Regions from separate parts of the Paraburkholderia sp. 35.1 genome, predicted to be linked through region 4. Evidence: riboswitches for the same ligand, from Rfam matches in the RefSeq annotation. Region 4 holds a riboswitch; each other region holds the start of a gene.

Region 1 (7,490 bases), 820 kb from region 4:
TTCGAATCCGCAGCGGACCGCGCACGGCCCGCGGGCAGCCTGGTCACACCGGCCCTTGGCACGCGAGCGCATCGACCACACGATTTCGCCGCTGAAAACGAATCGATGCGTCGTCTGGCACGGGCGCTGCCCGCCTCGGACGGCGCCATGCTGCAGACGCTCTCCAGACATGGCGCTCGATCTGTGCGAGGCGGGCAGCGCCGGCATCGGCCTGCTGGAACGCAACAGTGACGGCCCCTCAGCCTTCAGATGGATCGCGGTTCCAGGCGCGTGCGTTGGCCTACAGAAACGCCTTGTTAGAGGCTCGCGCCGGCTTTGGGCACGACGTGCATCGCGAGGTCGAATGGGCCGCTCACGACCCACACCGCCCGCATTCAACGCTGAACTTCGTCAGGCTGCCTCACACCTGTTTAGCAGCGCGAGACCTGGGCGTCCGTTACGCACATGAGAGAAGGTTTCGCCGACGGCTTTCCGCTTCAACGGCCTTTAATAGAGAAAGACTCGGCTTGCGCTGCTGTTACTGTTTTGCCGCCCGCGGAGCATCAGGATATAGAGTTTTTCAGGTTTCGGATCCAGCGACGAACTTCTCAATTGCGTCCTTCACCTTCTCGATCCAGCCGCCGATTCCCGTGAACCCCGCCATCCGTGTCCTGAGCCCCAGTGCAAGCATCATCTCCGTCAGATTCGAATCGTTGCTGACCGCCCTGGCCGGCGCACGCGCGAACGTCACATCGCGGTTGCAGCTGCGCACGGTAACCGGATAACGGTCAGCCTGTGCGTACGATGCGGCTACGCAAAAAATGGTGGCCGCCGTCGCGCGCCAGAGGGAAGTCTTCCTTTTCGTCATGTCCCGGACTCCGGTCCTGTAATCAGCGTGATGCGCGGACGTCCCGTCACCGGGTGCCGGTCGACAAGCGCATCGACGCCATACACCGTCTTCAGCAAGGGCTCGGTTAGTACCGCCTGCGGCGCGCCGCACGCGACGATCTCACCCGAGGCAATCACGTACAGCCGGTCGCAGAACGCAGCGGCGAGATTCAGGTCATGAATCGTGGCCAACGTGGTGATCCGCTGCCGCCGCACGAGGCCGAGCAGCTCGATCTGATGCCGCGGATCGAGATGATTGGTCGGCTCGTCGAGCATCAGCACACGCGGCTGCTGCACCAGTGCACGGGCCAGCAGCGCGCGTTGCCGTTCGCCGCCCGACAGCGAAGCGAACGGCCGCTGCCGGTGCGCATCGAGTTCGACATCGTGCAGCGCGGCGTCGACGAGCGCGGTGTCCACGGCGGTGTCGCCGTCGAGCAGCCCCTTGTGCGGCGTACGGCCCATCGCGACGACCTCTTCCACCGTCAGGCCGAAGTCGTCGGGCGGGTCCTGCTGTACCACCGCGATGCGTTGCGCCGCCCAGCGCCCGGACTTGACCCAGACGTCGTCGCCGTCCAGCCTGACGGCGCCGCTGTGCGGCCTTGCGTAACGGAACGCACACCGCAGCAGGCTCGTCTTGCCGCTGCCGTTGGGTCCGATCAGGCCGACGAATTCGCCCGGCTGCACTTCGAGCACGATCCGCCGCAACAGGCTCTCGCCGTCGTCCGGGCGTCTCGCGTCCCGCGACGGCGGCGACCAGCCTAGCTCTTCGATATGCAGTGAGGTCATGGCTTTGCCGATCAATGAGGCTAGAAAGTCATCGTCGCGGTGACCCACCCCGAGCGCGGCGCGCCGAGCAGCCATTCGGTGCCGTCGTTCTGCGTGGAGACCGCATAGGTCCGGTTGGTCAGGTTGCGCAGATAGAGCGCGAGCGTCAGGTTGCGCGTTGCGCGCCACGACGCGGACGCATCGACCAGTGTGTACGACGGAATCGACACGCTGTTCGCGTTGTCGCCGAAGCGCCGTCCGACATACTGCACCCCGGCTCCCGCGCGCCAGCCAGGCGCGAACGCCCAGTCGAGCCACACGTTCGCGGTCTGCTCGGGGATGTTGTAGGGCACGTTGCCCGCGCGCGACACGCTCTGGCCATCGACCGCCTCGTCGAAATCGTCGTACCGCGCGCGCAGCAGCGCCGCGTTCGCCTCGACCGACCAGCCGCCGCCCAGCCGCAGCGCGCCCGACCATTCGACGCCGCGCGACGACTGCCGGCCGACCTGCTCGCTCAGGTCCGGGTTCAGCGGATCGGTGCTCACGAGGTTACGCTTCACGATCTGGTACACCGCGAAGGTCCACGATCCGCGGCCGCCGAGCACTTCCTGCTTGACACCCGCCTCCCACTGCTGACCGGTCGACAGCGTGAACTGACTGTTCGATTGCGACAGCGTAATCAGCGAACTGACGCCGTCGGTGCCGGTCGTGTACTGACCGTACACGGACAGTGTCGGCGTGAGCGAGAACACAAGGCCCGTGCGCCATCCTGTATGGGCGAACGTCCTGTCGAACGACGACGCCGCAGTCGTGGCAGTCGCGAACGTGTCGCGATGCAAGTCGATATGGTCGTAACGCAGGCCACTCACCCACGCGAGCCGCTCGGTCAGCTCGAACCGGTCCTCTGCAAAAAGGGACGCCTGATGCGTGACGGTGCGAAACGCGGGCACGGTCGAATCGGGACTGTCGAACACGCCCGGATCGAAACCGAATGCCGGCACGATCGACGAGCCGCCGTATGGTGAATTGCTTGTATCGACAAACGAGATCACATTGAAGTCCGCGCCGACGACCAGCCGGTTCTGATGGCCCCATGCACGCCCGTCGATCGTCGTGTCGAGCTGGTCGCCGATCTGCCGCTGATGATGGAGGATCTCGATGTAATCGCTGCGCAACACATCGCCATCCGGCTGCAGGGCGTAGCTCTCGCTATCGTGCCAGTGGCGGTTGGTCAGCAAATAATAGAGCTGGTTGCGCACCGTGATGCCAGGCATGGCGTGCCACTTCGCGTTCAGCCGCGTCCACTGGTCGTAATAGGAGATCGCGGAATCGGCGACGTTGTAGTTCTGGTAGCGGAACGCCGGATTGAGCGCACCGTCGAGCACCGGAATCCCGAAATAGCGCGCCGGCTTCTGGCGGCCGTAGTCGTAGTCGAGTGTGAATGACAAGGTCGGATCGACGTCGAGCCGCAATGCGCCGCCGAGCGCCGTGGTATGCGAATCGCCGCGCGGTACCCAGCCGTTCGAGCGGTCATCGCTCACGTAAAAGCGGTATGACAGCATGGGCCCGAGCGCGCCCGTCGTATCGAGCGCCACGCGCTTCTCGCCATAGGCGCCCGCGCCGATCTGGACCGTGGTCGCGTAGTCGCGCTGCGGCGCCTTCGGCACGACGTTGATCACGCCGCCGATGCCACCCTCACCGTAGAGCACCGACGCCGGACCGCGCAGCACCTCGATCCGGTCGACCGACCACGTATCGAACGGAAAGGTCACCGTGCCTGCGCCAGGATACATGCGCGTGCCGTCATAGAGCGTCGTGATCGACTCCGGCCCGCTGAAGCCGCGCACCGAGACCGACGTGCCGCCATTGCCGGGTGCCGCGTCGGTGGCAAATCCGGCCGCACGCGTAATGGCCTCGTTGACCGTGGTGTCGCCGCGCACCTGAATCTGCTCACCGGTGAGCGTCTCGACGCTCGCCGGCGTATCGAGGCTCGACAGTCCAAGCCGGCTGCCGGTACGGATCGGCGTGCTCAGGTCCGGTGTATCCGTATGGCCCGATGCCTGGACCTTAACAGCCGGCAGCGTCTGTGCCGGCTCCTGCGCAGATTGCGTGCTGTCTGCCGCCGGGCCGCTGCCGTCATCAGCAAACGCGGACGACGAGCCGATCAGCCACGCGCAGCCGAGCATCCCTGCTGTGAGCTGACGGCTGCGGCGTCGCTGCGTTCGCGACGGCGAAAGGATCGAGATTTTCTTCATTGTCCTGCTCTCTTTTCTTTTTTCTCTGGCGCTACCGTATGCGGTGCGCCTGTTTTTTATGCGCTCGACACACGTGCCTATCCACCATGTCATCGACGCAGTGAAACACCGCACGATTGCCGGAAACACGAACCAGGCATGCCGTGCTGACCGGCGACACTTACCGGGTCAACACAAACGACGGGAGAAAAAGAGGAAGCAACGGGCAGCCGATGCCCGGTGGACACTGACGATGCAGGTCATGGCGGTTCTCCTGGGGTTTCGCGCCCCATGACAGGTGAAGGAAGACAAGGCCCAGGTCTGACTCCCGGTTTCAGGAAACCGGTCACAGTGGCGCGACCGCGCTGGATTTGCACCAGCTTCCGGGCTTTGCGTGCGCAATTCTAATCGATCGCACACTCAATTCCCCCGCGCCGCGGCCTGGCTAGCGCATGCCTGCCCGTGCAGGCTGCCCGCTTCACGTCCGGGTCATCGCGCCAGCGGTCGGATCGCCCGCGATTTCGGCAGAACGATATCTAACCCGCATCGTAAACGCAACACAGTTGCGATAATTAGAAAAGGGAACGCTATACTTGAGTCTGCTTCACCGCATACATTCCTGCATTCATGCCCCGCCTGATCCAGATCCGACGCAGTCCCATCCATGGCAAGGGTGTCTTTGCCGTTGCCGACATGCCGCGCGGCATGCGCATCATCGAATACAGGGGGGCGCGCATTACCCACCCCGCAGCACGACGCCAGCATCCCGTCAACGCCGAAGACCCGTTCCACACCTTTCTGTTTGCGCTGGGTGACGGCCGCTACTGCATTGATGCGGGCACCGGCGGGAACGCCGCCCGCTGGATCAATCATCGTTGCGCACCGAACTGCGAGGCGGTTGAAGACTACGACCGCCAGGGGATCCTGCGCGTGTACCTCCATGCCGCCGCAGTGAACGATGGAACGAGCTGTGTCATGGCTGTACCCGGCTTGATTTTGCGCTGCTCGATCCAGCCTTCGATGGTCGCCAGCCGGTCACGCCAGCGCGTCGCCGCGCCGACCCGGCAGGCTGGGCCCGTGACGTCGACCGCCTCGCCGCGCTGTTCGACGACTATCGGCCGCGCATCGTCTTCTGCCCGCACGAGCGTGATGGCTCTGCGACGCACATCGGTGTCCACTGGCTCGTATGTGACGCCCTGCAGCACCATACCCACGCCGTCTGGCTTGCGCAGACAGAATTCTGGGGCACGCTTGAGCAGCCCAACACGCTCGTCGAACTCGACAGCTCGATCGTCGCGACCATGATCGAGGCGTTGACCTGTCACCATGGTGAAATTGCCCGCAACCCCTATCACCTGCGCCTGATGTCATGGCTCGCGGACAGCGTGCGACGCGGTGGCGAGGCTGTGTTCGGTGCCGGAATGCAACCGCCGTCCTTCGCCTTCGGCGCGTTGTACCGGCTCGAGCGCTCGGCAGGCGGCCGGCAGACGGCAGTCGGGCGTCCGATGGCCATCGCTGCGGAGGATGGCCTGCAACCGCTGTTCGACCAGGGCATGCCGCCAGGTCCATGACGACGACCATACGACACGCGTGGCCTTGCCCGCGCGGGACGATGTATCATTCCATCATTGGACAGTTGCATCCACGGTCATCCATGCCTACCCGCCACTCTCCGCGCAAACATCCACCACACGCTCCTACCGACTGGCCATCGCGCCTGCGCGAGGCGGGGCTGCGCTCCACCGCGCTTACCGTTGCCGTGCTCGAGCGCCTGGAGGGCGCCGAACAGCCCCGTTCGCACGAAGAACTCGCCCGCGATCTGGGCGCCGCTACAGGCGCGGGAAAAGTGGATCGCGTGACCCTCTACCGGATCCTCGACCGGCTAACTGCCGTTGGCCTGCTCACCCGAATCCAGGGATCTGACCGGGCCTGGCGCCATGCAATCGCAGAGCACGAGACCTCCACTGGTTATTTCGAGTGCGATCATTGCCACAACATTTCTGCGCTTCCGGAAGATCCGGAACTGGCCGGTGTGCTCGCCCGGATAGAGCGCAAGCTTAGCCGCCGCGGCGTTCATAGCACGAACTCTGCCGTCACGATTCACGGTACCTGCCGCGACTGCTCGACCCACGGCGTGTGAGCACGCAAGATCATTGCACCTGATTCGGCGGGTCCGAAATCAGGTTATTAACGCCACTTTGTTGCATTAATAACCAACCCTGCTACCATGGGATTTTCCGCTGGCGCCCGCCGTACCCATGACCTCGCCGATTCCCCAGAGCTTCGATGACTGGCAGCACTGCATTGAGCACGAGTGCGGCATCACGCTGACGCCGGCGTTCATCCAGGCACGGCTGGCCGTACTCGGCGACCCCGACAATGCCGAGACACAGCGGTTTGCGCGGCTCTACGGCGAAGTGCACCTGCAAAGGGTGCTGGGCTGGTTTGCTGCCGCGCTGGAAAACACGTCACTTCGGGCATGATGCATCGGGTGTGACATAAACATCCGTCACCGAAGTCGAGGAAGGTCGCTCGCTCTCGCCCAGATTTGGCCCTGATGGACTGATTCCCTGCGTCGTCAGTGATGCGGGCCGGGACGACGTCCTGATGGTCGGCTATATGAACCGGGAAGCCCTTGCGCGGACGATCGAGACCGGTATCGCCCACTACTGGAGCCGCAGCCGCCAGACGCTCTGGTCCAAGGGTGCGACGAGCGGACTGACCCAGCGCGTAGTCGAGATGCGCATCGACGACGACCAGGACGCGCTGTGGATTCGCGTCGAGGTGGCGGGCAGGGGCGCGAGTTGCCACGTCGGTTATCGCAGCTGTTTTTACCGCGCGGTTGACCTGCCCGAAGCAACCTTGCGGTTCACGGAAGGTGCGAAGACGTTTGACCCCGTCGCCGTGTACGGCGACGCGCCCAATCCCACGCAGCTCTGACAGCTTCCGGGCGTCATGCCGGCGTGATCGCCATCGCCCTGTCGAAGCGGACCGGCTGTCCCACTGGGTATCCCTGCACGGCGTCATCGCGCATCACCACACGGCCACGAATGATGGTGGCGACCGGCCACCCCGTCACCCGCATGCCATCGTAGGGCGTCCAGCCACAGACGCTTGCGATCCAGCGGTTCGTGATTTCGCGCTTTGCCTTGAGATCGACGAGCGTCAGGTCGGCGTCGTAGCCCACGTTGATGCGTCCCTTTTCCGCTATCCCGAACACCCGCGCCGGACCCGCGCTCGTCAGTTCCACCAGACGCTGCAGCGACAGCCGTCCCTCGCTGACGTGATCGAGCATGACCGGCAATAACGTCTGCACGCCCGGCATGCCGCTGGGCGACTGCGGGTACGGGCGGCCCTTCTCTTCCAGCGTATGCGGAGCGTGATCACTGCCCAGCGTGTCCACTCGTCCCTCCCGAAGCGCGCGCCATAGCGCCTCCCGGTGCCGGGCCTCGCGGACCGGCGGGTTCATCTGCGCAAGCGTGCGCAACCGCTCATAACATTCGGGCGCACACAGGGTCAGGTGGTGCGGCAATACCTCGACTGTCACCCGGCTCCGGTGCGACGCCAGCAGCGCGATTTCTTCCGCCGTCGAAACGTGCAGGATATGCAGCGGCCGTCCTGTTT
Region 2 (7,490 bases), on a different contig from region 4:
GCGCAGCCAGAAATAGAACGCGAGGTATGCGTGCGGCGGTACGAGCTCCGCATCGTGATAGCTCGCGTAGTCGCCGTGCTCGCGCGAACGCGCAGGCTGAATGCCGACGAACACCAGGCCGCAGCGCCAGCCGGCGATCATGAAGCGGCCGCGCCGTAGCGTGGGGTCCTGCTCGGGCTTGCCCCAGCGCGCGTTCAACGCGTCGCGCGCGCTCGCCGGCAACGCGTTGAAATGCGCGAGATAGTCGTCGAGTGCGAGGCTTTGCAGGGCCGGACGCAGATCGCGTACGACCGGATCGTTGGTCACGCCTTCGGTCAGCCTGTTCAACAACGCGTCGCCGTTTTCGGGCAATTCGCCGACACCATAACCTTCATCGCGCAGCATCGACAGAATGCCGACCACCGACGCCGGCGTATCGAGCCCGACGCCATTGCCGATGCGCCCTTCGCTCATCGGATAGTTGGCGAGAATCAACGCGACTTTTTTGTCGGCGTTATCGAGCGAACGCAAACGGCACCAGCGCCGGCTCAGCTCGGCGAGAAAGCGCACCCGTTCGAGGTCGGGCTGATAGCGGACCACGTCGACCTGCGTATGCGAACAGCGATACGCGAGCCCCTTGAAGCTGATCGCGCGCGTGATGATGCGCCCGTCCACTTCGGGCAGCGCGATATGCATCGCGATGTCGCGCGAATTGAGGCCGTGGTTGTCCTTCAGCCAGTCTTCGCGATTGCCGCCGCTCAGGATCACCTGAAACACCGGCGCGTCGCCGGCGAGCGCGAGCGGCTCCGGGTCGTCGATCGCGGAAGCGGCGAACGCGGTCGTGTTCAGCACGAGCGCGACACCATGTTGCGCGCACAGCGACTGCACGACATCGCGGCTCAGCGCATCCTTCAGCGACGTGATCGCGAGCGGCAGCGGATTGAGCCCTTGCGCTTCGAGCGCGTCGATCAGCGCATCGAACACCGCGGTATTGGCGGCCTGCAGATGCGCCTTGTAGAACAGAATCGCGACGACCGGCGCGTCTTGCCGCCAACGCGCCTGCCAGTCGGCGACGATGGGGGTATCGCGCTCAGGGTGATACAGCGACGCGGCCGGCAACGCGCGCGGCGGATCGGGTTCGCGCCCCCAGTCGAGCGCGCGATACGCGACGCAGCGCAAAAACGCCTCGGCGTTCTGCGGACCGCCCTCGCGCAGATAGCGCCACAGCTGCTGACACAACTCGGCGCTCGCAGTGCTGCGCGCGAGCAGGTTCGGGTCTTCCTGCAGATCGCCGGAAAACATCGCGAGTGTTTGCTGTTTGCGCTGCGCGAGCGCGACCACCTGCTCGATGCCGTACGGCCAATACGTTTCGCCGCCGAGATGATCGACGACGACCACGCGCGCATGCTGCAACACGTCGTCCAGATAGAAATCGACCGAGGCAGGCTGACGCAGATACGTGACGTTCGCGAGCCGCACGCTCGGAAAGCCGTCGCCGAGACGCGGCACTACGCTCGCGAGCAGCGACAGCGTGGTGTCGGCGGAACTGAGCACGACGATCTCGGCGGGCTGCTGATCGATGCGGATCACGCCCTGCGTATCGTCGACGAAGCCGCCCGGCGTCGTGCGCAGCAGATGCATGCTGGTGCGCCCGTTTATGCCGTCGCGTTCGACGTCGCGCCGAGCGCCGCGTCGAACGCCTGTTGCAGCGCGTGTTGGTCGAGGTCTGCGCCGATCAGCACGAAGCGGCTCAACGCGCCGTCGCCATTTTCACCCGCTTGCCAGCGCCGGTCGAAGTAGCTCTCGAAGCGCCGGCCCACGCCCTGGATCACGAGACGCATAGCCGCGCCCTGCAGTGCCGCGAAGCCTTTGACACGGTAAATCGTGTGGGTTTCGACGAGCGCCTGCAAGGCGGCGAGCGCCGCGTCGCGCGACGGTACCGATGCCTGCACGACGACCGAATCGAATTCATCGTGGTGATGATCGGGGTCGTCGGCGGAACCGTGGTGGTCATGACGCAGGTGGATCGTCTCTTCCGACGCCGCTTCGAGGCCCAGCAGCGTATGCAGGTCGAGCCGCCCCTGCTGCGCGCGCACGATCTTCACCTGCGGCGCAATCTCCGCGCGGATCGCGGCTTCGACCTCGTGCTGCCGCGCGTCGTCGATCAGATCGGTCTTGTTCAGAATCACCAGGTCGGCCGCCGACAACTGGTCTTCGAACAGCTCATGCAGCGGCGACTCGTGATCGAGATTCGGATCGGCCTTGCGCTGCGCATCGACGGCGAGCGGGTTATCGGCGAACTGGCCGCTCGCGGCGGCCGGGCCGTCCACCACCGTCACCACCGCGTCGACCGTGAAGCCGTTGCGGATCTGCGGCCAGTTGAACGCCTGCACAAGCGGCTTCGGCAAGGCGAGCCCCGACGTTTCGATCAGCACGTGATCGAGTTCGTCGCGGCGCTCCGCGAGCTTTTCCATCACCGGGAAAAATTCTTCCTGCACGGTGCAGCACAAACAACCGTTCGCGAGTTCATACAATTGTCCTTCAGTCTCGACGCCGTTTTCATCGCAACCGATGCCGCAGCCCCTGAGGATTTCGCCGTCGATGCCGAGCTCGCCGAACTCGTTGACGATCACCGCGATGCGCTTGCCGCCCGCATGCTGAAGAATGTGCCGCAGCAGCGTGGTTTTGCCGCTGCCGAGAAAGCCCGTGACGATCGTGACGGGGATCTTGCGCAATTGAGTTTGCATCGTGAGGTCCATCCCTTGGCGTTGATCGGTATGCCGGAAAGTCCGCGCGTGGGTCCGCGTCGGCTGGCGAATGGAGCGAATGAAGCACGCGCAGCAGTACCGGCGATTACCAGACACGGGGACGAACGACGGCATTGCCGCGACAACGGAAATACAGAAAGCGGAACTGAGGTCATGAACGCGCCGCCGCATCCCCGCGGCGGTCGTTCTGCTTCGTTGGGCCGGTATCCGGGCTGGCGAAAGCGCCGCTTCCCCTTCCCGGCCGAGTGGTTTCTCGTCCAGTGGTGAAATGTCCACGCGAGCTTGCGCGAGGACATCGAAGCCGGCACTGCGGTGCCCGGCTATCAAGCCGGAACCGCTTTTCGCTTACCGTTGCGGGGACAGCACAGGTTAGCCGCTCCAGAGCAGGTGGCTCCCTGTTTCCCGTTTAACTGCATGCGCACGAGCGCGCACGCGAGCACCCAAAGTGCGTGCGAGTGTAGGCCCGCGGCCTTGCGCAGTCAAGCAACGCACCGAGCCGGAAAGCGCCGCCGAGGCTTATCCGGCAAGGCGCCATGTGCTATCGTATGCGCGCGTTTGGTGCCCGCACATGCGCTCGCGTGTGCAGTTAAACGGGAAACAGGCAGCGCCTCGCGCGTTCAACCTGTGCTGTCCCCGCAACGGTAAGCGACCTGCGGCGCGCGATTCGATTCGCCTTCGATTCCGACGTGCCGCGCATGCGTTTTTTGATGCCACTGTCCCGCGAATCCACAAACCGGGACGGGAAGGCGAAGCGCATGAGGCCGCCAGCCCGGATACCGGCCAGACGCGGAGGCGGTGCCGCATTGCATCCGTGCGTCACGCGGCGCCGCCGGCCGCCGGAATCCGCGGGGAACGGATGTGAAGGCGTAGCAGCGCGGCATCGCGCGTGCCCGGATTCGCAGTTGCGCATGACCACTATATTCACCGCCGCGCGCGCTGTCGCACGCCGCGTCTCTTCTTCCATCACCGCATGGCGCGCGCCATGCACGCCGCGATGACGCGCGCCTGGCTGATCGGCGCCGGTCCCGGCGACGTCGAACTGATCACGCTGAAGGCCACCCGTGCGCTCGCGCAGGCCGATGTCGTGCTCGTCGACGATCTGGTGAATCCCGACGTGCTGCAGTTCGCGCGCACCGACGCGCAAGTCCTGTACGTCGGCAAACGCGGCGGCCATCCGTCGACGCCGCAAGCCGACATCGTCGCGCAAATGCTCGGGCATCTGCGCGCGGGGCGCAGCGTCGCGCGGCTCAAGGGCGGTGATCCGTTCGTGTTCGGCCGCGGCGGCGAAGAGTTGCAGGCGCTACAGGCCGCGGGTATCGAAGTCGACGTGATCAACGGCATCACGGCCGGCATCGCGGCGCCCGCGGCGCTCGGTATCGCGGTCACGCATCGTGATCACGCGCAGGGCGTCGTGTTCGTCACCGGCCACGGCGCCGGCAGTGGCGAACCGGACTGGGCCGCGCTCGCCGCGACGCGCATGACGCTGGTGATCTACATGGGCATGCGCCGGCTCGGCGAGATCGCCCGCGCATTGCTCGCTGCCGGCATGTCCGCCGACACGCCGTGCGCGGCGATCGAGTCGGCGACGCGGCCTGAGCAGCGTCATGTGCTCGCGCCGCTTCGCGAGTTCGCCGAGGCGGTGGCGCGCGCGGGGCTCGGCTCGCCGGCGATCGTCGTGATCGGCGCTGTGGCGTCGCTCGCACTGGCGCGTGATGCGGCCAAACGCGACGCCGGCGTTGCTCACGAACTGGCAGCGAGCGCGACACGACACGGACTCGCACGCGCGATCAAAACGCTGAGCGTCGGCATCGGTTGCCGCTTGCACAGCAAAGCCGCTGAGATCGAAGCCGCCGTCCGCGCAGCGCTCGGATCGAATGCCTTCGAGCAGATCCGCGCGATCGCGACGATCGACACCAAAGCCAACGAAGCCGGTCTGCTCGAATTCTGCTCACGTCATCAGCTGCCGCTGCAACTGTTCAGCCGCGAGCAGATCGCCGCGGTACCGGTCGCGTCGCCGTCGGCGGCGGCACACGCGCATCTCGGCGTCGATGGTGTGTGCGAGCCGTGCGCGCTGCTGGCGGCAACGGCGCCGGACTCCACCACAACCGCGCAAAACGCGCGTCTGATCGTACGCAAGACCGCGCACGCCGGCATCACGGTGGCGATCGCAGCGGCGAACGACGCTGCCCTTAGCGACGCGCCCCCATCCCATCCCGCCTCTCAAAACCAGGACCCTCGATGAAAACCGATCCGGAATCGCATCAACGCATGACCGAACGCCGCCGCGAAGGCCACGAAAAGAAGCAGGCCGGCGCGACCGTCGAAAAAGGCCTGCTGATCGTCAACACCGGCACCGGCAAGGGCAAGAGCACGGCCGCGTTCGGCATGGCCGTGCGGGTGCTCGGCCACGGCATGCGGCTCGGCGTCGTGCAGTTCATCAAGGGCGCGCTGCATACGTCGGAGCGCGATTTCCTCGGCGCGATCGCGCAATGCGATTTCGTCACGATGGGCGACGGCTACACGTGGAACACGCAGAACCGCGAGGCCGACATGGCGACAGCGCGCAAAGGCTGGAACGAAGCGCGGCGGATGATCGAAAGCGGCGACTACCAGATGGTGATCCTCGACGAGCTGAACACCGTGCTGAAGTACGAATACCTGCCGCTCGACGAAGTGCTCGCGGTGATCAACGCGCGTGCGCAGATGTTGCATGTCGTCGTGACCGGACGCCATGCGCCGGACGCGCTGATCGAAGCTGCCGACCTCGTCACCGAAATGCGCGCGATCAAGCATCCGTATCGCGAGCAAGGTGTGAAGGCGCAGCGCGGCGTGGAGTTCTGAGCGATGTCGGCGTTTCCCAACGGGGCTTCGTCCGGGGCGCCCCCCAAGGGGACTTCCTTCGGGGCGTCCCCCCAGGGGACTTCCTTCGGGGCGTCCCCCCAGGGGACTTCCTTCGGGGCGTGCCCCGCGCTGTTCATCAGCGCGCCCGCGTCGGGACAAGGCAAAACCACGATCACTGCCGGTCTCGCGCGCTATCACCGGCGGCTCGGACGTCGCGTGCGCGTGTTCAAGACCGGGCCGGATTTTCTCGATCCGATGATCCTCGCGCGCGCGAGCGGCGCGCCGGTGCTGTCGCTCGATCTGTGGATGGTCGGCGAAAGCGCATGCCGCAACCTGCTCGCGCGGGCGGCGCAAGAAGCCGATCTGATCCTGATCGAAGGCGTGATGGGCCTGTTCGACGGCACGCCGAGCAGCGCCGATCTGGCGACCACGTTCGGCGTGCCGGTGCTCGCGGTGATTTCCGCGCAGGCGATGGCGCAGACCTTCGGCGCGGTCGCGTTCGGCCTTGCGCGCTTCAGACCGCAACTGCCGTTCCACGGCGTGCTCGCGAATCGCGTCGGCTCGGCTCGGCACGCGCAGATGTTGCAGGAAGCACTGCCGCCCGGGTTGCGCTGGTGCGGCCACCTCGCCGCGAGCGACGAGATGACGCTGCCCGACCGCCACCTCGGCCTACACCAGGCCGATGAAATCGACGATCTCGAAGCGCGCCTCGAACGCGCGGCGGATACGCTCGCGTCGACCGCGCTCGCCGAACTGCCGCCGCCGGTCGATTTCGGCGTGCCCTCGCCCGAGGTGCTGCCGCGTCTGCTCGAAGGCAAGCACATCGCGATCGCGCGCGACGCCGCGTTCTCGTTCATCTATCCGGCCAACGTCGCGCTGCTCGAAGCGCTCGGCGCGCGGCTCAGCTATTTCTCGCCGCTTGCCGACGAAGCGTTGCCCGCCGGCACGCACGCGCTCTATCTGCCGGGCGGCTATCCCGAGCTGCATCTGGCGACGCTCGCGGGCAACTCGACCAGCGCGGCATCGATCCGCGCGCACGTCGAGGCGGACAAACCGCTGGTCGCCGAGTGCGGCGGCATGCTCTATCTGCTCGACACGCTGACCGACGCGCAAGGCACCAGCACGCCGATGCTGGGCCTGCTGCCCGGTCACGCGACGATGCAAACGCGCTTCACGTCGCTCGGCATGCAGCAGATCGATGGCGTCCACGGCACGCTGACCGGCCACACGTTCCACTACTCGAAGCTCGCGACGCCGCTCGCGCCGCAGCGCTTCGCCACGCGCGCGCACAGCGACGCGCCCGGCGAAGCGGTGTTCCGCGTGGGCCCGATTGTGGCAACCTATATGCACGCTTACTGGCCCTCCAACCCGGCTTTCACGGCCGCCCTCTTTCATGGCGAAGCCTTTTGACGACTCCGAGCGCGATGCGGTCTATCGCGCGATTTACGAACGCCGCGACATGCGCCACTTCGTGCCCGATCCGGTCGATCCGGCGGTGCTGCGGCGTCTGCTCGACGCGGCGCATCACGCGCCGAGCGTCGGCTACATGCAGCCGTGGCGCATCGTGCGCATCACCGACCCGGCGCTGCGCACGGGCTTGCGCGACATCGTCGAGCGCGAACGGCTCGCCACCGCCGACGCGCTCGGCAAGCGCCGCGACGAGTTCATGAAGCTGAAGGTGGAAGGCATGCGCGAATGCGCGGAGTTGCTGGTGATCGCGTTGATGGACGGGCGCGAGCGACACGTCTTCGGCCGCCGCACGCTGCCGGAGATGGATCTCGCGTCGGTCGCGTGCGCGATCCAGAACATGTGGCTCGCCGCGCGCGCGGAAGGACTCGGGCTTGGTTGGGTGTCGCTATTCGATGTCGACGCGGTGCACCAGCTACTGGTGATGCCGGAAGG
Region 3 (7,490 bases), on a different contig from region 4:
AGGATTTCACGTGTCCCGCCCTACTTCTCGTACACCCAGTTCTTCCATGCTGTTTTCGTCTACAGGGCTATCACCTGCTATGGCCGCACTTTCCAGAGCGTTCGACTAACAATACAGATAACGTGTACCGGCTGATCCCATTTCGCTCGCCACTACTCTGGGAATCTCGGTTGATTTCTTTTCCTGCGGTTACTTAGATGTTTCAGTTCACCGCGTTCGCCTCACGCAGCCTATGGATTCAGCTACGGATACTCCATTAGGAGTGGGTTTCCCCATTCGGACATCTCCGGATCAATGCTCGTTTGCCAGCTCCCCGGAGCTTTTCGCAGGCTACCGCGTCCTTCATCGCCTGTGATCGCCAAGGCATCCACCACATGCACTTGTTCGCTTGACCCTATAACGGGTGTGTCTCTGTGTCGACCCACGCTAGCGCTTTAGCGCTTACGTGGGTCCCATCCCCGCAGGGGATAGACGCACTCGCTACAGGTTGAGTATTCGTGTTGCGCCGTATTCCAAAGCAATCTTTCGATCACCTTTAAAATACATCGATACAATCACAACCCTGATTCACCTACTCCGCACCCATCTCCAGGTGCCTTTCGTGAATCTCTTTACTACTTCTTCCTGATTGTTAAAGAACGGCAGCCGGTATGAAGCCTGTGCCTCATACCGCTCTGACTGGCTCAATCGCCAATGCAAAGTACTCAGCATCACTTCGTGCTGAACCCTTGGCATTGAGGATTGGTGGAGGATGACGGGATCGAACCGACGACCCCCTGCTTGCAAAGCAGGTGCTCTCCCAGCTGAGCTAATCCCCCAGTCTCACAGATACTCCAGCGGCCCCAGCCCTTCAGCTCACCAGACAAGACACTGGTGGGTCTGGATGGATTCGAACCATCGACCCCCGCCTTATCAAGACGGTGCTCTAACCGGCTGAGCTACAGACCCCTGAGCCTGCCTGCGTTTCTTCTAACCACAGCCGATAAGCGTGAGCACTTGAGTGCAATGAATGCACAGCTCTGGAAAGGAGGTGATCCAGCCGCACCTTCCGATACGGCTACCTTGTTACGACTTCACCCCAGTCATGAATCCTACCGTGGTGACCGTCCTCCTTGCGGTTAGACTAGCCACTTCTGGTAAAACCCACTCCCATGGTGTGACGGGCGGTGTGTACAAGACCCGGGAACGTATTCACCGCGGCATGCTGATCCGCGATTACTAGCGATTCCAGCTTCACGCACCCGAGTTGCAGAGTGCGATCCGGACTACGATCGGTTTTCTGGGATTGGCTCCACCTCGCGGCTTGGCAACCCTCTGTTCCGACCATTGTATGACGTGTGAAGCCCTACCCATAAGGGCCATGAGGACTTGACGTCATCCCCACCTTCCTCCGGTTTGTCACCGGCAGTCTCCCTGGAGTGCTCTTGCGTAGCAACTAGGGACAAGGGTTGCGCTCGTTGCGGGACTTAACCCAACATCTCACGACACGAGCTGACGACAGCCATGCAGCACCTGTGTTATGGCTCCCTTTCGGGCACTCCCGCCTCTCGGCAGGATTCCATACATGTCAAGGGTAGGTAAGGTTTTTCGCGTTGCATCGAATTAATCCACATCATCCACCGCTTGTGCGGGTCCCCGTCAATTCCTTTGAGTTTTAATCTTGCGACCGTACTCCCCAGGCGGTCAACTTCACGCGTTAGCTACGTTACCAAGCCAATGAAGGCCCGACAACCAGTTGACATCGTTTAGGGCGTGGACTACCAGGGTATCTAATCCTGTTTGCTCCCCACGCTTTCGTGCATGAGCGTCAGTATTGGCCCAGGGGGCTGCCTTCGCCATCGGTGTTCCTCCACATCTCTACGCATTTCACTGCTACACGTGGAATTCCACCCCCCTCTGCCATACTCCAGCGCTGCAGTCACCAATGCAGTTCCCAGGTTAAGCCCGGGGATTTCACATCGGTCTTACAGCACCGCCTGCGCACGCTTTACGCCCAGTAATTCCGATTAACGCTCGCACCCTACGTATTACCGCGGCTGCTGGCACGTAGTTAGCCGGTGCTTATTCTTCCGGTACCGTCATCCCTCACGGATATTAGCCACAAGGTTTTCTTTCCGGACAAAAGTGCTTTACAACCCGAAGGCCTTCTTCACACACGCGGCATTGCTGGATCAGGCTTGCGCCCATTGTCCAAAATTCCCCACTGCTGCCTCCCGTAGGAGTCTGGGCCGTGTCTCAGTCCCAGTGTGGCTGGTCGTCCTCTCAGACCAGCTACAGATCGTCGGCTTGGTAGGCCTTTACCCCACCAACTACCTAATCTGCCATCGGCCGCCCCTTGAGCGCGAGGTCCCGAAAGATCCCCCGCTTTCCTCTCCCGAGCGTATGCGGTATTAATCCGGCTTTCGCCGGGCTATCCCCCACTCCAGGACACGTTCCGATGTATTACTCACCCGTTCGCCACTCGCCACCAGACCGAAGTCCGTGCTGCCGTTCGACTTGCATGTGTAAGGCATGCCGCCAGCGTTCAATCTGAGCCAGGATCAAACTCTTCAGTTCAAACCTGTTACTGTGTTCGGGCTCTCTCGAACCCGGTCGCTCACTCAACGTACTGACGATGATTGATCCGTCTTTCGACAGACAAACCTTCCTCTAATACTGTGTGAGGCTTCTGATACTTCTGCCTGACAGCAGACTCCGGAGAATCCGCCGCCGCATTCCGCATCAAGCGCCCACACTTATCGACTGTTAGTTTTTAAAGATCGGTCCGCCAAACCCGCCGCGCCTGAACCACCACTACCCGGCACTGCTTCGTTTGCGTCGCTGCGTCTGCAGCAGAGAAACGAGATTATGGAGAGCGGTCGACAACACGTCAATACCCTTCTCACAATTTATTTTAAAAAGTTGAAGAGCTTAAAAATTGAGCAGTGCCGCGTGCAACCTGAATTAGTTAGGCTTCCAATTGAATTCTCCGGAGCGCCGCGGCGAAAGGGAGAGATGAGTGGAGTTGCGAAAAGCCGTTAAGCAGCTTTTCCACAGAAAATGTTCGCAAGGCTGTGGATAACCACTCCACAACTGCGCCAAGTACTTGATGCAAAACCATTCTCGCGCGTTGCGCGCGAGAATGGCCGCTTGCGCGGCCGCGTGTCACCGTCACCATCAGGCGGACTTCATCGTCACCCGCGCATTCGTACGCATAAAAGCGCTGCGCTCGACCATCGCGCCAAACAGCAGCCCGATCGTCGTCCACATGACCACCTGCATGCCGATCGCCGCGACGCGGAACTTCCACAGCAGCACAGCCGGGAACGCGGCCGGCACTTCATTGATGACCGGCATCGACAGTTGCACGGCCGCGATGACCACGACGAACACGAGCCCCGCGACGATCGAACCGTTCCACGCACCCAGCTTCGCCGCCGCGCGACGCCGCACCTTCAGCGAAAACACCATCGTCGCGAGCGAAATCGCGATCATCAGAAAGAACAGGCCCGTGCGCGTGCCGATCGTCTCCGGATCACCGACCGACGGCGGATTGGCCGGATACTTGATATTCGGCACGATCACGAGCGTGATGAACGCGCCAAGCGCGAGCCACGCGGACAGCGCGCGCACGCTCAACGTCCCCGCGCGTCCATACGCATACGCAAACACCAGCGAGAACAGGCCGCCAAATGCCGCGCCATACGTGACCACGCCAGTCAGCAGGCCGAGGCCAGCCTGCGTCTGACGGCTCACGATTTCGGGCTCGGGCGCCTCGCCGCGCGCGGCGGCCGCTTTTTCTTCGAATGAAATGGCCTGATCGACCTGTGGTTCGCCGACGATTCGCGCGAACGCGAACGTGAGCGAGCCCGCGACGATGCCCGCGAGCATCCCGCGCACCAACAATTTACCTACCATGTCGAACTCCGTTAGTGGCAGGGAAAGCCGAGCAGATGGCGGCCGTCGTGCACGAACTCATGCATGTACATGCCGGGCACGAGCGACGTCGCGCCCTGTTCCGCACCAACGAAGTAAAGCGCGAGCAACAGCAGCAAGCCGCCGAACACGACCCATGGCAGCAGTTCGCGTAAAGGAATGGGAGTGGGCTGGGCTGCCGGTTGCGCGGCGCGATCAAGAACAGCTTCGGTCATGATGGACATCTCCTGGGGTGACGCGCCCCGAAAGTCGATTGCAGAGGAATGGTGCGAAGCTCGGGTCTGGCTTTCGGCTCTTGTGGATTGCAATGCCGATTACAGTGGCGCGACCGCGCCGGGCTCTCACCGGCTTCCGTGCTTCGCAGTGTCAGTATTCTACGCGCTAAACTGCGGCTTCCGTGACGGCGAGGGCTACCTCGCAACGCGCGCCGCGAGGCGATGAAACCACGCAGGCAAGTACGAATGAGGCGCCAACGCAAAGAATGGATACGCGACTATTACTGGTGAGCCACGCGGCAACGGCCGCGCAGCGCGCGGGCCGCTTCCCTGACGACGATCCGCTCGACGCGCGCGGTCGCGCCGAAGCCGTAGCGGCGCGACCGCGTCTCGCGCTTCCCGCCCACGGCGCGGTGTTCACCAGCCCCGCCGCCAGCGCGCGCGAAACGGCCGCCGCGCTCGGTCTGAGCGCCACGCCTGCCGACGCATTGGTGGATATCGACTATGGCAAATGGCGCGGCCAGCGCCTCGCGGCCATTGCCGACGCAACGCCCCGCGAACTCGCCGCCTGGACACGCGAGCCCGACACCGCGCCGCCCGGCGGCGAATCGTTCGGTCAACTCGTGCAGCGGGTTGGAGAGTGGCTCGACGCGCAGCAGGCAGACGTGCGTTCATGCAATGCCGTCAACGAAGCAAGCTTCGCGGCCTCTGCGCAAGGTCGAACCATCGTCGCCATCACCCACGCGACTCTACTGCGAGCGGCAATCGTGCACGCCCTCGGCGCATCGCCAACCGTGTTCTGTCGCATCGAGATCGCGCCGCTGTCGGTCGTCGAATTACGCCACTCGCGACGCGGCTGGTCGTGGCGCCCGGCCGCCACCGCCTGAACGCCAGCGCCTGAACGGCACCGCCGCTTACCTGCCCGACACCACGAGCCGCAACCGGTTGGACCCCTCGGGCGTCAGCGTGATTTCGGTGCGTCGATCCTTCGCGCCGAGATAAAAGTGCTGACGTCCCGGCGAATTCTGATCGTGCGTTGCATCGGGCAGGCACGACGCGACATCTGCCGCGACCGCTTCCAATGCATCCGCGTTCGAGCCCGCCGCCTGATGCGGCGTCCACGTGCACTGGAAACTTCGATGCGCGGCCGAACATTGCGCGTCATCGCCATAAGGTTGCGCAACGCCTTTGCCGTCGTCGGGTGTCAGCGAGGCGAAGCCGTCCGGCGCCGCGGCCACGATCCGTTTGAGCGCACCGCAAGGTCTGGGGCTATCGTCGGCGGATGCACTGACCGGCAGCAGCGCAACGAGCGATGCCGCGGTAAGCGCGATAGCCGAAAGTCGATAGGTTTTCATGGTGTGCGTGAAGCTTCCAAAGTGCTGCTGAAGAAAAACTCGCAGCGAGCCACCTTTAATAGCACGCTTCATGCCCATGCGCGCGAGGCCCGAGCACGCAGGCAATGCACGACGGCACACAAATTGCATAGCGCCATACCGGCCGCGACATCGCGCCCGTTTCGATCAAAGCCACTGCCGCCGTCATTTCAACCATCATGTCGACCACTACCGCCGCCCCTACCCCCGCCCGCATATCGTCGGGCATCGAAGGCATCGACGACATCCTCGGCGGTGGTCTTACGCCGAACCGCATGTACCTCGTGGAGGGTGTGCCAGGCACGGGTAAGACCACCCTCGCGTTGCAATTCTTACTCGAGGGCCTGCACGAAGGGCAGACCGGCCTTTATATCGCGCTGTCCGAAACCCGTGCTGAACTGCTCGCGATCGGCGCGAGCCATGGCTGGGATCTGAGCCGTTTCACGATACTGGAGCAACTGCCCGAAGAAGGGCTCGAACCGCAATACGAACAGACCGTGCTGCACCCGGCCGAAGTCGAACTCGGCGAAAGCGTGCGCAACGTAATCGAGCACGTCGACGAACTGAAGCCGGCGCGCGTCGTCCTGGACAGCCTGTCCGAACTGCGTCTGCTGGCGGAGAACCCATTGCGCTACCGTCGGCAGATTCTCGCGCTCAAGCACCATTTCTCGACGCGCGAATGCACGGTGCTGCTGCTCGACGACACGTCGGCCAGCACCTCCGGCATTCAGCTTCACAGCATCGTGCACGGCGTGATCAGCCTCGAAAACGTCGCTCATGATTACGGCGGCAATCGCCGCCGTCTGCGCATCGCGAAGATGCGCGGCATCAAGTTCCGCGAGGGCTATCACGACTTCACGCTCAACACCGGCGGTCTGCGCGTCTATCCGCGTCTGGTCGCCGCCGAGCATCGCAGCGAATTCGGCACGAGCCCGATGAGCACCGGCACGCCCGGCCTCGACGCGCTGCTCGGCGGTGGCCTCGTCCCCGGCACCAATTCGCTGATCATCGGCCCGTCGGGGGTCGGCAAAACCACCACCGTCGTGTCGTGCCTGCTTGCCGCACTCGAGCGCGGCGAGCGTTGCGCGTACTACATATTCGACGAAACGCTCAGCACGCTGGTCACACGCTGCGCGACGCTCGGCATGGATCTCGCGCCGCACGTCGAAAGCGGTCTGCTGATGCTGCGCCAGATCGATCCCGCGGAAATCTCGCCGGGCGAGCTGTCGAGCGACGTGCGCAACGCGGTCGAAAACGAGCACGTGCGCTATGTCGCGGTCGACAGCCTGAACGCCTATCTGCAGGCGATGCCCGGCGAGCGCTACCTGCTGCTGCACATGCACGAATTGCTCGGCTATCTGAATCAGCAGGGCGTGGTCACGATGCTCGTGCTCGGGCAGCACGGCATCATCGGCGAAGTGCAGACCGAGGTCGACGTCAGTTATCTGAGCGACGTGGTCGTGCTGTTCCGCTATTTCGAGCACCGCGGCGAAGTGCTGACGGCAATAACCGCCGTCAAGAGCCGCGCGAACGATCATGAACGCACGATCCGCCAGTTCCGCCTCGGCACCGAAGGCGTCGAGGTCGGCGAAGCGCTGCGCGACTTCGAGGGCGTGCTGTCGGGCCTGCCCTCGTATCGCGGCAGCACCGCGATGCTCGGCGCGACGAACCATCTGATCGATATGTCAGGACAGTGAGCGATGGAGCAGCGTGTCCTCATCCTCGCACCGTTCGGCCGCGACGCCGAAGTGATCACCGCCGTTCTGCACAATGACGCACGCGCCTGCGTGACCTGCGACGACGCCGACGCGCTCACCACCGAGCTCGACGTCGGCGCGGGCACCGCGCTGCTCACCGAGGAAGCGCTCGCGAACGGCCACGGCTCGAGCCTCTATGCGTGGCTCGAACGGCAGCCCGCATGGTCCGACTTCCCGTTCATCCTGCTCGCCGCCCGCAGCATCGGCCATCGATCCGCGCGCGGGCTCGA
Region 4 (7,490 bases):
CGGCAACTTCATCAACGGCGAGCTGTGGGGCCGCGTGACCGATCCGTCGGCGCCGTGGGCGATGCTGTTTCCCGGCGCCGCGCCTGACGACGCCACATGGCTCGCCGCGCATCCGCAACTGGCCGCGCAATGGCATCTGAACGAAGTGTTCGCGCAATATCACATGCTGCCGCGACATCCGTCGGAGCTGTACGAGATCGCGCTCGAAGGCGTGGCGCTGTTCTTCGTGCTGATCTTTTTCTCGCGCAAACCGAAGCCGCTCGGCGCGATTTCCGCGATGTTCCTGATCGGCTACGGCCTGGCGCGCTTCACGGTCGAATTCGCGCGCGAGCCGGACGATTTCCTCGGCCTGCTCGCGATGGGGCTGTCGATGGGTCAATGGCTCTCGCTGCCCATGATTCTCGCGGGCATCGGCCTGATGGTGTGGGCGTATCGCCGTGGGCGTCGCGAGCAGGCGCAGGCGGTTGGCGCGAACTGAGCGGCGCTCGGCTAGCGTAGCGAGTGTTGCATGAAAAAACGCCACGGCATCGATGGATGCCGTGGCGTTTTCTGTTTGGGCTTGCGCTTGCGCGTCACTTCATCTGCACCGACCCCGACACGTTGACCGTCACCGTCGACGTGCCGCCTTCGAGCGACAGCGGCGCGCTCTTCGCGTCGGCGCCCATCGCGCGTGCGCTCATCATCATCATCGGACGCGGCATCACGCCGCTGTGACTCACGTTGACCTCGCGGATCGAATAGCTGCTAAAGCCGAACGCCTGCGAGGACGCCGCGGCCTGCTCGCGAAACGATTTGATCGCCTCGCCGCTGAGCCGCTGTTCGGCCGCGCGCTGCGCTTGCGGCGACAGCGAGAAACGCACGTTGCCAACCTGCATGATCGATGCCATCTGTCCGGCGAGCTTCGATGCCGCGGCGAAGTCGCGCGATTCGAGCACGACTTCCGTGCGGCCGCGCCACGTCGTGATGCGTCCGTCGCGGTCCGTCGACGGGAAGATCGAGAACGCGCCCGAGCGCGCGGTCACGCCGCTGACGCCGCGCGCTTTCTGCAATGCCGCGTCGGCGCGTTCGTTCAGCGTCGACGTCAGCGACGACGGCTCGCTCGCTTCCTGCTCGTAAAACAGCGTGATTTCGACTTCGTCCTGCGGGACTTCCGCGCTCGCCTGCGCATTCAGCGACAGCACGCCCGAAGGCTGCGGCATCATGGTCTGCGCTCGAGCGGGCGCAGGGTTCAGTGCGAGTGCCACAGGCGCGCCCAAGGCGAGCGCAAGTGCGAGGGACCGCGCGGTTTTTGTCGTCATGACTGGAATCCTTGTTTGAACAGGTTGTGCACGTTCGACGCGAGCGCCGGGTGGTGGCGCGCGGTTTGACGGATGCGCTGGCGAATGCATCGGCTTGCCGTCGAGCGGCCGGTTCGAGTTCACGCTTTCGTCGACCGATTAGGCGCGTTTTACCGACGCTTGGTTCCCCAATTAGTGCTTCGCCGCCGCATCGGAAACGATGACCTGGATGCGATCACGACACGTGCCGCGTCGCGCGTTCGCCCTTAAACCAGCTGTTTAATGATGAAGCGCCATTCGGCTTCGGTCACCGGCGTGATCGACAGGCGGTTGCCTTTGGCGAGCACGCGCATGTCCTGCAATTCGGCATGCTCGCGCAGCGCGGCAAGCGGAATCAGCCCGATTTTCTTCTTGAACACGACGTCGACGAGCATCCAGCGCGGCGTTTCCGGCGACGATTTCGCGTCGTAGTACGGACTCTTTTTATCGAACTGCGTAGGGTCCGGATACGCGCTCGACGAGACCTCCGCGATGCCCGCGATGCCGGGCTCCGGACAGCTCGAATGATAGAAGAGCACGCCGTCGCCGACCTGCATCACGTCGCGCATGAAGTTGCGCGCCTGATAGTTGCGTACGCCGGTCCACGGCAAGGTGCGATGAGGTGCGTTGGCGAGGTCGTCGATGCTTGCTTCGTCCGGTTCGGACTTCATCAGCCAGTAGCGCATGAATCGGAGTGAGCGTGTGAGATTGAACGAAGCGCAACAACAGCAGGCGCGTACGGAAAAGCCCCTGAAAAAGGCGCTCAAACGAAAAAACGACGACCAAAGAAAAACGGCATCGAACCGAAGTCCGATGCCGTTCCAGATAAGGTCCCCGCCTTAGCCGCTAGGCCGGCATCCTGAACCGAGGGTTCAGAATTGGTCGCAGTTAGCAACACTTCGGGTACATCAGACTGAGTGACGCGCACACCCGTGCTACAAATTTCCGCAACCGTGCACATGGCATTGGTTCAAGGAATGTATGACCTTGGCGAACCAGGCAGGGAAGCTAAACCGATGAAGCTACAACCCAAACCGTTCAACACGTGACCGATTCGAAACCGGCCCACTACTGCTTACTGCAAGCTGTACTGCTCGATCACAGTACCTAGCTGTTCGTTCATTTGCTGCATTGTACGCCGGATTTCTTCAGCGGGAAATGCTTCTCCGTGTCGCACGCTGCTTTGCAGCTTAAGCAGTTCCGATGCCAGCGACAGCGCAGCCATCACCGCGATGCGATCGGTGCCGCGCACGTTGCTGCCGCTGCGGATTTTCTTCATCTCGGCGTCGACGCGCGCGACCGCCTCGAGCAGCGCGCCTTCCGTTTCCGGCGAGCAGGCGAGACGATAGGGTACTTCGAGAATCGATACTTCGATCTGCTTGGTGGTCATGCGCTTTCTCCGTGTCGGCTCACGTCGCTTTCCGCTTCCTCGTGTCCGGGCTGGGCGGACTCGAGCAGATCGAGCTGGTTATCCGGTTCGCTGCTCGCGCGTGCGCGCGGCAATTTTTCGAGAATGGCATTCAGGCGCACCTGAGCGTCGTCGATCTTGGCGGACAGCGCGTCGCGTTCCGCCTGCAGTGCGTCGCGCTCTTCGCGCAATTGCGCGAGTTCCGCATGCGTGGCTTGCACTTCGGCACGCGTTTGCGCGAGCTGCTCTTCGAGCGCGAGCCGCGCTTCGTTGTGGCGCTGGCTGATCGCAATCAGCTTGCCGATGTTCTGGGAGAGTGATTCGAGTTCGGTGAGCATGTGCTGCGTCCTCTAAAGACATCGCATTTTAGCGCGGAATATTACAGGTTCCGACAATTGTCTCGTTTCGAGACGTAACAGCATCGCTACGTGCAGGTTCGTTGCGTGTCGTGTCGTCGACCATAAGGTAAAAAACCGGTAATCCATCGGACAATAACCTGCATTCAACAGAACCGATTGCGCTCCGGTTGACCTTTCTTGACGCCCCGCGAGGCCGCTCGTAAACTTCCCGCACTCTGGTGCCCGCGCGCGCTTCTCGGCGCGCGCAGTTAAACGGGAAGCAGGACGCGCGCGGTGCCAAAACCGGATGCGCGAACCTGCGCTGCCCCCGCAACGGTAAGCGACCGCATGTGATGTGCTCATGCAGGTCGGTCCTGGTCGCAAGGTTGGAAGTTCAACGTGCGAGTGTGCCACTGCGCGTCACGCGTGGGAAGGCGGGATCGATGTGTCGTAGCCCGGATACCGGCCAGAAAAGAGGGACGTCCCCCGCGAAAACGTTGAACAAGGGGACGCCTCGTGACGCGTCGGCCTGCGGGGAAGCAGGCCGCGCACGCTATCCACAGGAATGTCATCCCATGCTGTCCCCCATCGCCCGCGCAACGCTGCTCGCGTTCGCGAGCCTGCCGCTCGTCGTGCATGCGCAAAGCGCCGAGCCTGCATCCGCGTCCGCGACGCCGTATTCGTCTTCATCGTCCGCCACGGATGCTACCGCCGCAAACGCTGCAATCGCTGCCAATGCCGCCTCCGCCGATGCATCGGGCAACGTGCTGTCGCCGATCGTCGTGACCGCGCAACGCGGACCGCAAGCGTTGCGTGATGCGATTCCGCAGACCACGCAGTTCGATCAGCAAGACATCGCCGACACGACCGCGACCGATCTGCCCGGCCTGTTGCAACTCGCGCCAGGCGCGCAAATCTCGCGCACGGGTGGCCCCGGTTCGACCGCGAGCCTCTTTCTGCGCGGCGCATCGTCAACGCAATCGCTGCTGCTGATCGACGGCGTGCGCGTCGATTCGGTGAGTCTCGGCTCAGCTCAACTCGCACAGATTCCGCTCGATCAGGTCGATCACGTCGAAGTGGTGAACGGCAACGTGTCGGCGTTGTATGGCTCGGGCGCGATCGGTGGCGTCGTGCAGGTGTTCACGAAAGACGGCGGCGATCATCCGCCGCGTTTCAATTTTTCGGTCGGCTACGGCAGCTATCGCACGCAGACGCAAACAGCCGGCGTGAACGGCGCGCTCGATCAGGACGGCCGCACGACTTTCAATATTTCGCTCGCGCGCACGAAGGACGACGGCTTTTCGTCGCTCGATCCGCTCGAGGCGCCGAACGCGAATCCGAACGCAAACGGCAATCTGAACGAGAGCATCAGCGCGTCGCTGCGTCACAAGTTCACCGACAGGTGGGACGCGGGCGTCAGCTACTTCCAGTCGAACAACGACAACAGCTACGACAATGCGTACGGCGAGCCCACCGATCTGAACAATCTCTATAGCAAGGTGCGTCAGGTGTCGGTATTCGCGAACGGCAAGCTGACCGACTGGTGGACCACCCACGTCACGCTCGCCGAGGGCGACGACCGCAGCGTGTCGAACACCAATGGCATCTACAACGGCCGCTTCGATACCGACAATCGCCAGTACACGTGGCAGAACGATTTCGCGCTCGCCGCGAACCAGAAGCTGCAACTCGGCTACGAGCATCTCGACCAGACGCTCGACTCCGACACGTTCGCCGCGCCCGACCGTCGCGTCGATTCGGTCTTCGCGGGCTACAGCGCGCGCTTCGGCCGCAACCAGATTCAGGCCAACGTGCGACGCGACCAGTACTCCGATTTCGGTGGGGCGAACAGTTACTATCTCGGCTACGGATTCGACATCACGTCGCGCTGGAAGGTAACCGCAAGCTATTCGGATGCGTTCCGCGCGCCGAGCTTCGACGATCTGTACTATCCGATCAGCGGCAACCCGTCGATCCAACCCGAGCGCAGTCATTCGGTCGAAGCCGGTTTGCAGTACGCGACCGATGCGCTCGGCGTGATGCGACTGAACGCATTCCAGACGCGCTATACGAATCTGATCGACTACGTGCAGACGATCCCCGGCATCTACCTCGCGGAGAACGTCGGCCGTGCGAAGGTGCAGGGACTCGAGGGATCGTGGAGCGGTCATGTCGGCAAGACCGACGTGCGCGCAACGGTGACGCTGCAGAACCCGGTCGATCTCGACAACGGTACCGACCTCGTGCGGCGCGCGCGTCGGTTCGGGTCGTTCGCGGTGAACCGCAGCATCGGTGGCTGGCGGGTTGGCGGCGAGTGGATCGTCAGCGGTCCGCGCACCGATAGCACCGGCAACCTCGGCGGTTATGGCATCGTGAATCTGTCGGCGCGCTACAACGTCACCAAAGCTTGGTACGTCAGTGCGCAAATCGACAATCTGTTCAACAAGGATTATGAAACGGCCTACTCGTATAACTCGCCGCGACGCGGTGCGTATCTCACGCTCGGCTGGCAGCAGCAGTGACGCGCGCGCCGGGGTGGCCGCATGCGTGAGCGCACGCGGATGAGTCGCGCGTCCGCTTCGCTGCGTGCCGCGATGGCGACGCCGCGCCCGATGAACGCGAAACGCGCGGCCGCGATCTGGCTCGGCCTCGCGTTCGCCGCCATCGCGGTGCTCGGCGCCTCGCTGGTGCTTGGCAGCGTGCCGCTCGCGCCGTCGCGCGTGCTTGCGGCGCTCGTGCCGACGCACACGTTCGGCGGCACGGGCAGCGACGATCTCGCCGGCGAAATCGTGCGTACGTTGCGTTTGCCGCGCGCGCTCGCGGGCTTCGCGTGCGGCGCGTTGCTCGCGCTCGCCGGCGCGCTGCTGCAGGTGCTGCTGCGCAATCCGCTGGCCGAGCCATACGTGCTCGGCGTGTCGGGCGGCGCGGCGACGTTCGCGCTCGTTGCGATGATTGCGGGCGGCGCATGGTGGCTCGTCGATGCGAGCGCATTCGCGGGTGCGTTCGTGTCGATCCTGCTGGTGCTCGGCCTCGCGCGTCGCGAGCTATGGCGCGGCGAGCCGCAGGACACGTCGCCCCGTTTGCTATTGACCGGCGCGGTGATCGCGGCCGGGTGGGGCGCGCTGATCACGCTGCTGCTCAATCTCGCGCCCGACAGCCGTCTGCGCGGCATGCTGTTCTGGCTCACCGGCGACCTCAACGGCGGCGCGCTGCCGTGGACCGCGCTGATGGCGCTCGCGCTCGTGCTGCTCGCGATCGTGCCGGCCGCGCCGCGTCTGAACGTGTTGCTGCGCGGCGACGCGGCCGCTCAGGCGTTGGGCGTCGCCGTGATGCCGCTGCGTTTGCGTGTGTACCTGGTCGCGTCGCTGGCGGCGGCCGCGGCGGTGACGACCGCGGGCACGATCGGCTTCGTCGGTCTCGTCGTGCCGCACATGCTGCGGCTCGCGTTCGGCAACGATCAGCGCATGCTGCTGCCGGCGGCCGCGCTCGGCGGCGGTGTCGCGGTGATGGGCGCGGATCTGATCGCGCGGACCGTGATCGCGCCCGCGCAATTGCCGGTCGGCGTGATCACGTCGCTGGTCGGCGTACCGGTGTTCCTGTGGATGTTGCTCAAACGCCGCCGATGATACGAGCCAAACCCAGCCCCGCCTGTTCGATGCTGAGCACGCAGCGCCTGACGTTGCGCGCCGGCGCGCGCACCTTGCTCGACGCGTTCACGCACACGTTCCATGCGGGCGAAATCTGGTGCATCGCCGGGCCGAACGGCGCGGGCAAGACCACCTTGCTATCGACGCTGGCGGGGCTGTTGCATCCGGCGGCGGGCCATGTCGAACTCGATGGCGTGCGCGTGGCCGACTGGCAGCCGCTGCCGCTCGCACGGCGCCGCGCGCTGATGCCGCAAAGCGCGGCCGATGCGTTCAACGCAAGCGTGCTCGACATCGTGCTGCTGAACCGCTTCCCGCATCTGGGCGGCTGGGGCTGGGAGCGCGACGAGGATCGCGCGGCCGCGCGGGCGGCGCTCGAACGGCTCGGCCTTGCGGACTTTGCGGCGCGCGACGTGCTGTCGCTATCGGGCGGCGAGCGTCAGCGCGTTGCCCTCGCGGCGGTGCTGTGCCAGGACGCGCCGCTGTTGCTGCTCGACGAACCGTTGTCGCATCTCGACCTGCATCATCAGGTCGACTGTCTCGAAGCGCTCGTCGCATGGACGCGCGAACCGCGCCGTAGTGTGCTGTTCTCGTGCCACGATCTGAACCTCGCGCGCCGCTTCGCGACGCACGCGTTGCTGCTCGACGGCGCGGGCGGCGCGTATGCGGGCCCAGTGCGCGACGTGCTGACGCCTGCGTTGACGAGCCGCGCGTTCGGCTATCCGCTGATTCTGATTCGCGACGGCGAGCACGAGGCGCTGATACCCGCGCCGCGCGCGCGTCA

The links. Region 4 has a riboswitch for cobalamin ahead of OKW27_RS32665 (TonB-dependent receptor domain-containing protein). Riboswitches for the same ligand answer to the same signal wherever they lie in the genome.
Region 1: another riboswitch for cobalamin. It lies ahead of OKW27_RS36485 (TonB-dependent receptor); the one in region 4 lies ahead of OKW27_RS32665 (TonB-dependent receptor domain-containing protein).
Region 2: another riboswitch for cobalamin. It lies ahead of cobW (cobalamin biosynthesis protein CobW); the one in region 4 lies ahead of OKW27_RS32665 (TonB-dependent receptor domain-containing protein).
Region 3: another riboswitch for cobalamin. It lies ahead of OKW27_RS06985 (CbtB domain-containing protein); the one in region 4 lies ahead of OKW27_RS32665 (TonB-dependent receptor domain-containing protein).

Annotation. Positions count from the first base shown of each region.
Region 1 covers NZ_JBNDMJ010000003.1:3,522,005-3,529,494, reverse strand. Annotated here, with positions in the region: partial or broken gene OKW27_RS36495 (ABC transporter substrate-binding protein) at 614-772, opposite strand; gene OKW27_RS36490 (ABC transporter ATP-binding protein) at 844-1,653, opposite strand; gene OKW27_RS36485 (TonB-dependent receptor) at 1,674-3,887, opposite strand; cobalamin riboswitch at 4,162-4,305, opposite strand; partial or broken gene OKW27_RS36480 (SET domain-containing protein) at 4,494-4,724, shown strand; gene OKW27_RS36475 (hypothetical protein) at 4,772-5,194, opposite strand; gene OKW27_RS36470 (hypothetical protein) at 5,168-5,437, shown strand; gene OKW27_RS36465 (Fur family transcriptional regulator) at 5,479-6,006, shown strand; gene OKW27_RS36460 (hypothetical protein) at 6,125-6,349, shown strand; partial or broken gene hisI (phosphoribosyl-AMP cyclohydrolase) at 6,396-6,806, shown strand; gene OKW27_RS36450 (dihydroorotase) at 6,820-7,490, opposite strand, start outside.
Region 2 covers NZ_JBNDMJ010000002.1:1,962,109-1,969,598, forward strand. Annotated here, with positions in the region: gene cobN (cobaltochelatase subunit CobN) at 1-1,620, opposite strand, end outside; gene cobW (cobalamin biosynthesis protein CobW) at 1,635-2,726, opposite strand; cobalamin riboswitch at 2,929-3,206, opposite strand; cobalamin riboswitch at 3,287-3,546, shown strand; partial or broken gene cobA (uroporphyrinogen-III C-methyltransferase) at 3,742-4,479, shown strand; gene OKW27_RS14980 (cobalamin biosynthesis protein) at 4,555-4,989, shown strand; gene cobO (cob(I)yrinic acid a,c-diamide adenosyltransferase) at 4,986-5,588, shown strand; gene OKW27_RS14990 (cobyrinate a,c-diamide synthase) at 5,592-6,998, shown strand; gene bluB (5,6-dimethylbenzimidazole synthase) at 6,982-7,490, shown strand, end outside.
Region 3 covers NZ_JBNDMJ010000002.1:242,323-249,812, forward strand. Annotated here, with positions in the region: rRNA gene OKW27_RS06960 (23S ribosomal RNA) at 1-394, opposite strand, end outside; tRNA gene OKW27_RS06965 (tRNA-Ala) at 743-818, opposite strand; tRNA gene OKW27_RS06970 (tRNA-Ile) at 872-948, opposite strand; rRNA gene OKW27_RS06975 (16S ribosomal RNA) at 1,024-2,556, opposite strand; gene OKW27_RS06980 (CbtA family protein) at 3,157-3,897, opposite strand; gene OKW27_RS06985 (CbtB domain-containing protein) at 3,909-4,130, opposite strand; cobalamin riboswitch at 4,171-4,316, opposite strand; gene OKW27_RS06990 (histidine phosphatase family protein) at 4,397-5,017, shown strand; gene OKW27_RS06995 (hypothetical protein) at 5,045-5,485, opposite strand; gene OKW27_RS07000 (ATPase domain-containing protein) at 5,683-7,200, shown strand; gene OKW27_RS07005 (ATP-binding protein) at 7,204-7,490, shown strand, end outside.
Region 4 covers NZ_JBNDMJ010000003.1:2,705,375-2,712,864, forward strand. Annotated here, with positions in the region: gene lgt (prolipoprotein diacylglyceryl transferase) at 1-478, shown strand, start outside; gene OKW27_RS32640 (SIMPL domain-containing protein) at 573-1,298, opposite strand; gene OKW27_RS32645 (EVE domain-containing protein) at 1,544-2,002, opposite strand; RNA gene ssrS (6S RNA) at 2,144-2,325, opposite strand; gene OKW27_RS32655 (cell division protein ZapA) at 2,392-2,706, opposite strand; gene OKW27_RS32660 (ATPase) at 2,703-3,062, opposite strand; cobalamin riboswitch at 3,283-3,547, shown strand; gene OKW27_RS32665 (TonB-dependent receptor domain-containing protein) at 3,638-5,584, shown strand; gene OKW27_RS32670 (FecCD family ABC transporter permease) at 5,624-6,688, shown strand; gene OKW27_RS32675 (ABC transporter ATP-binding protein) at 6,718-7,490, shown strand, end outside.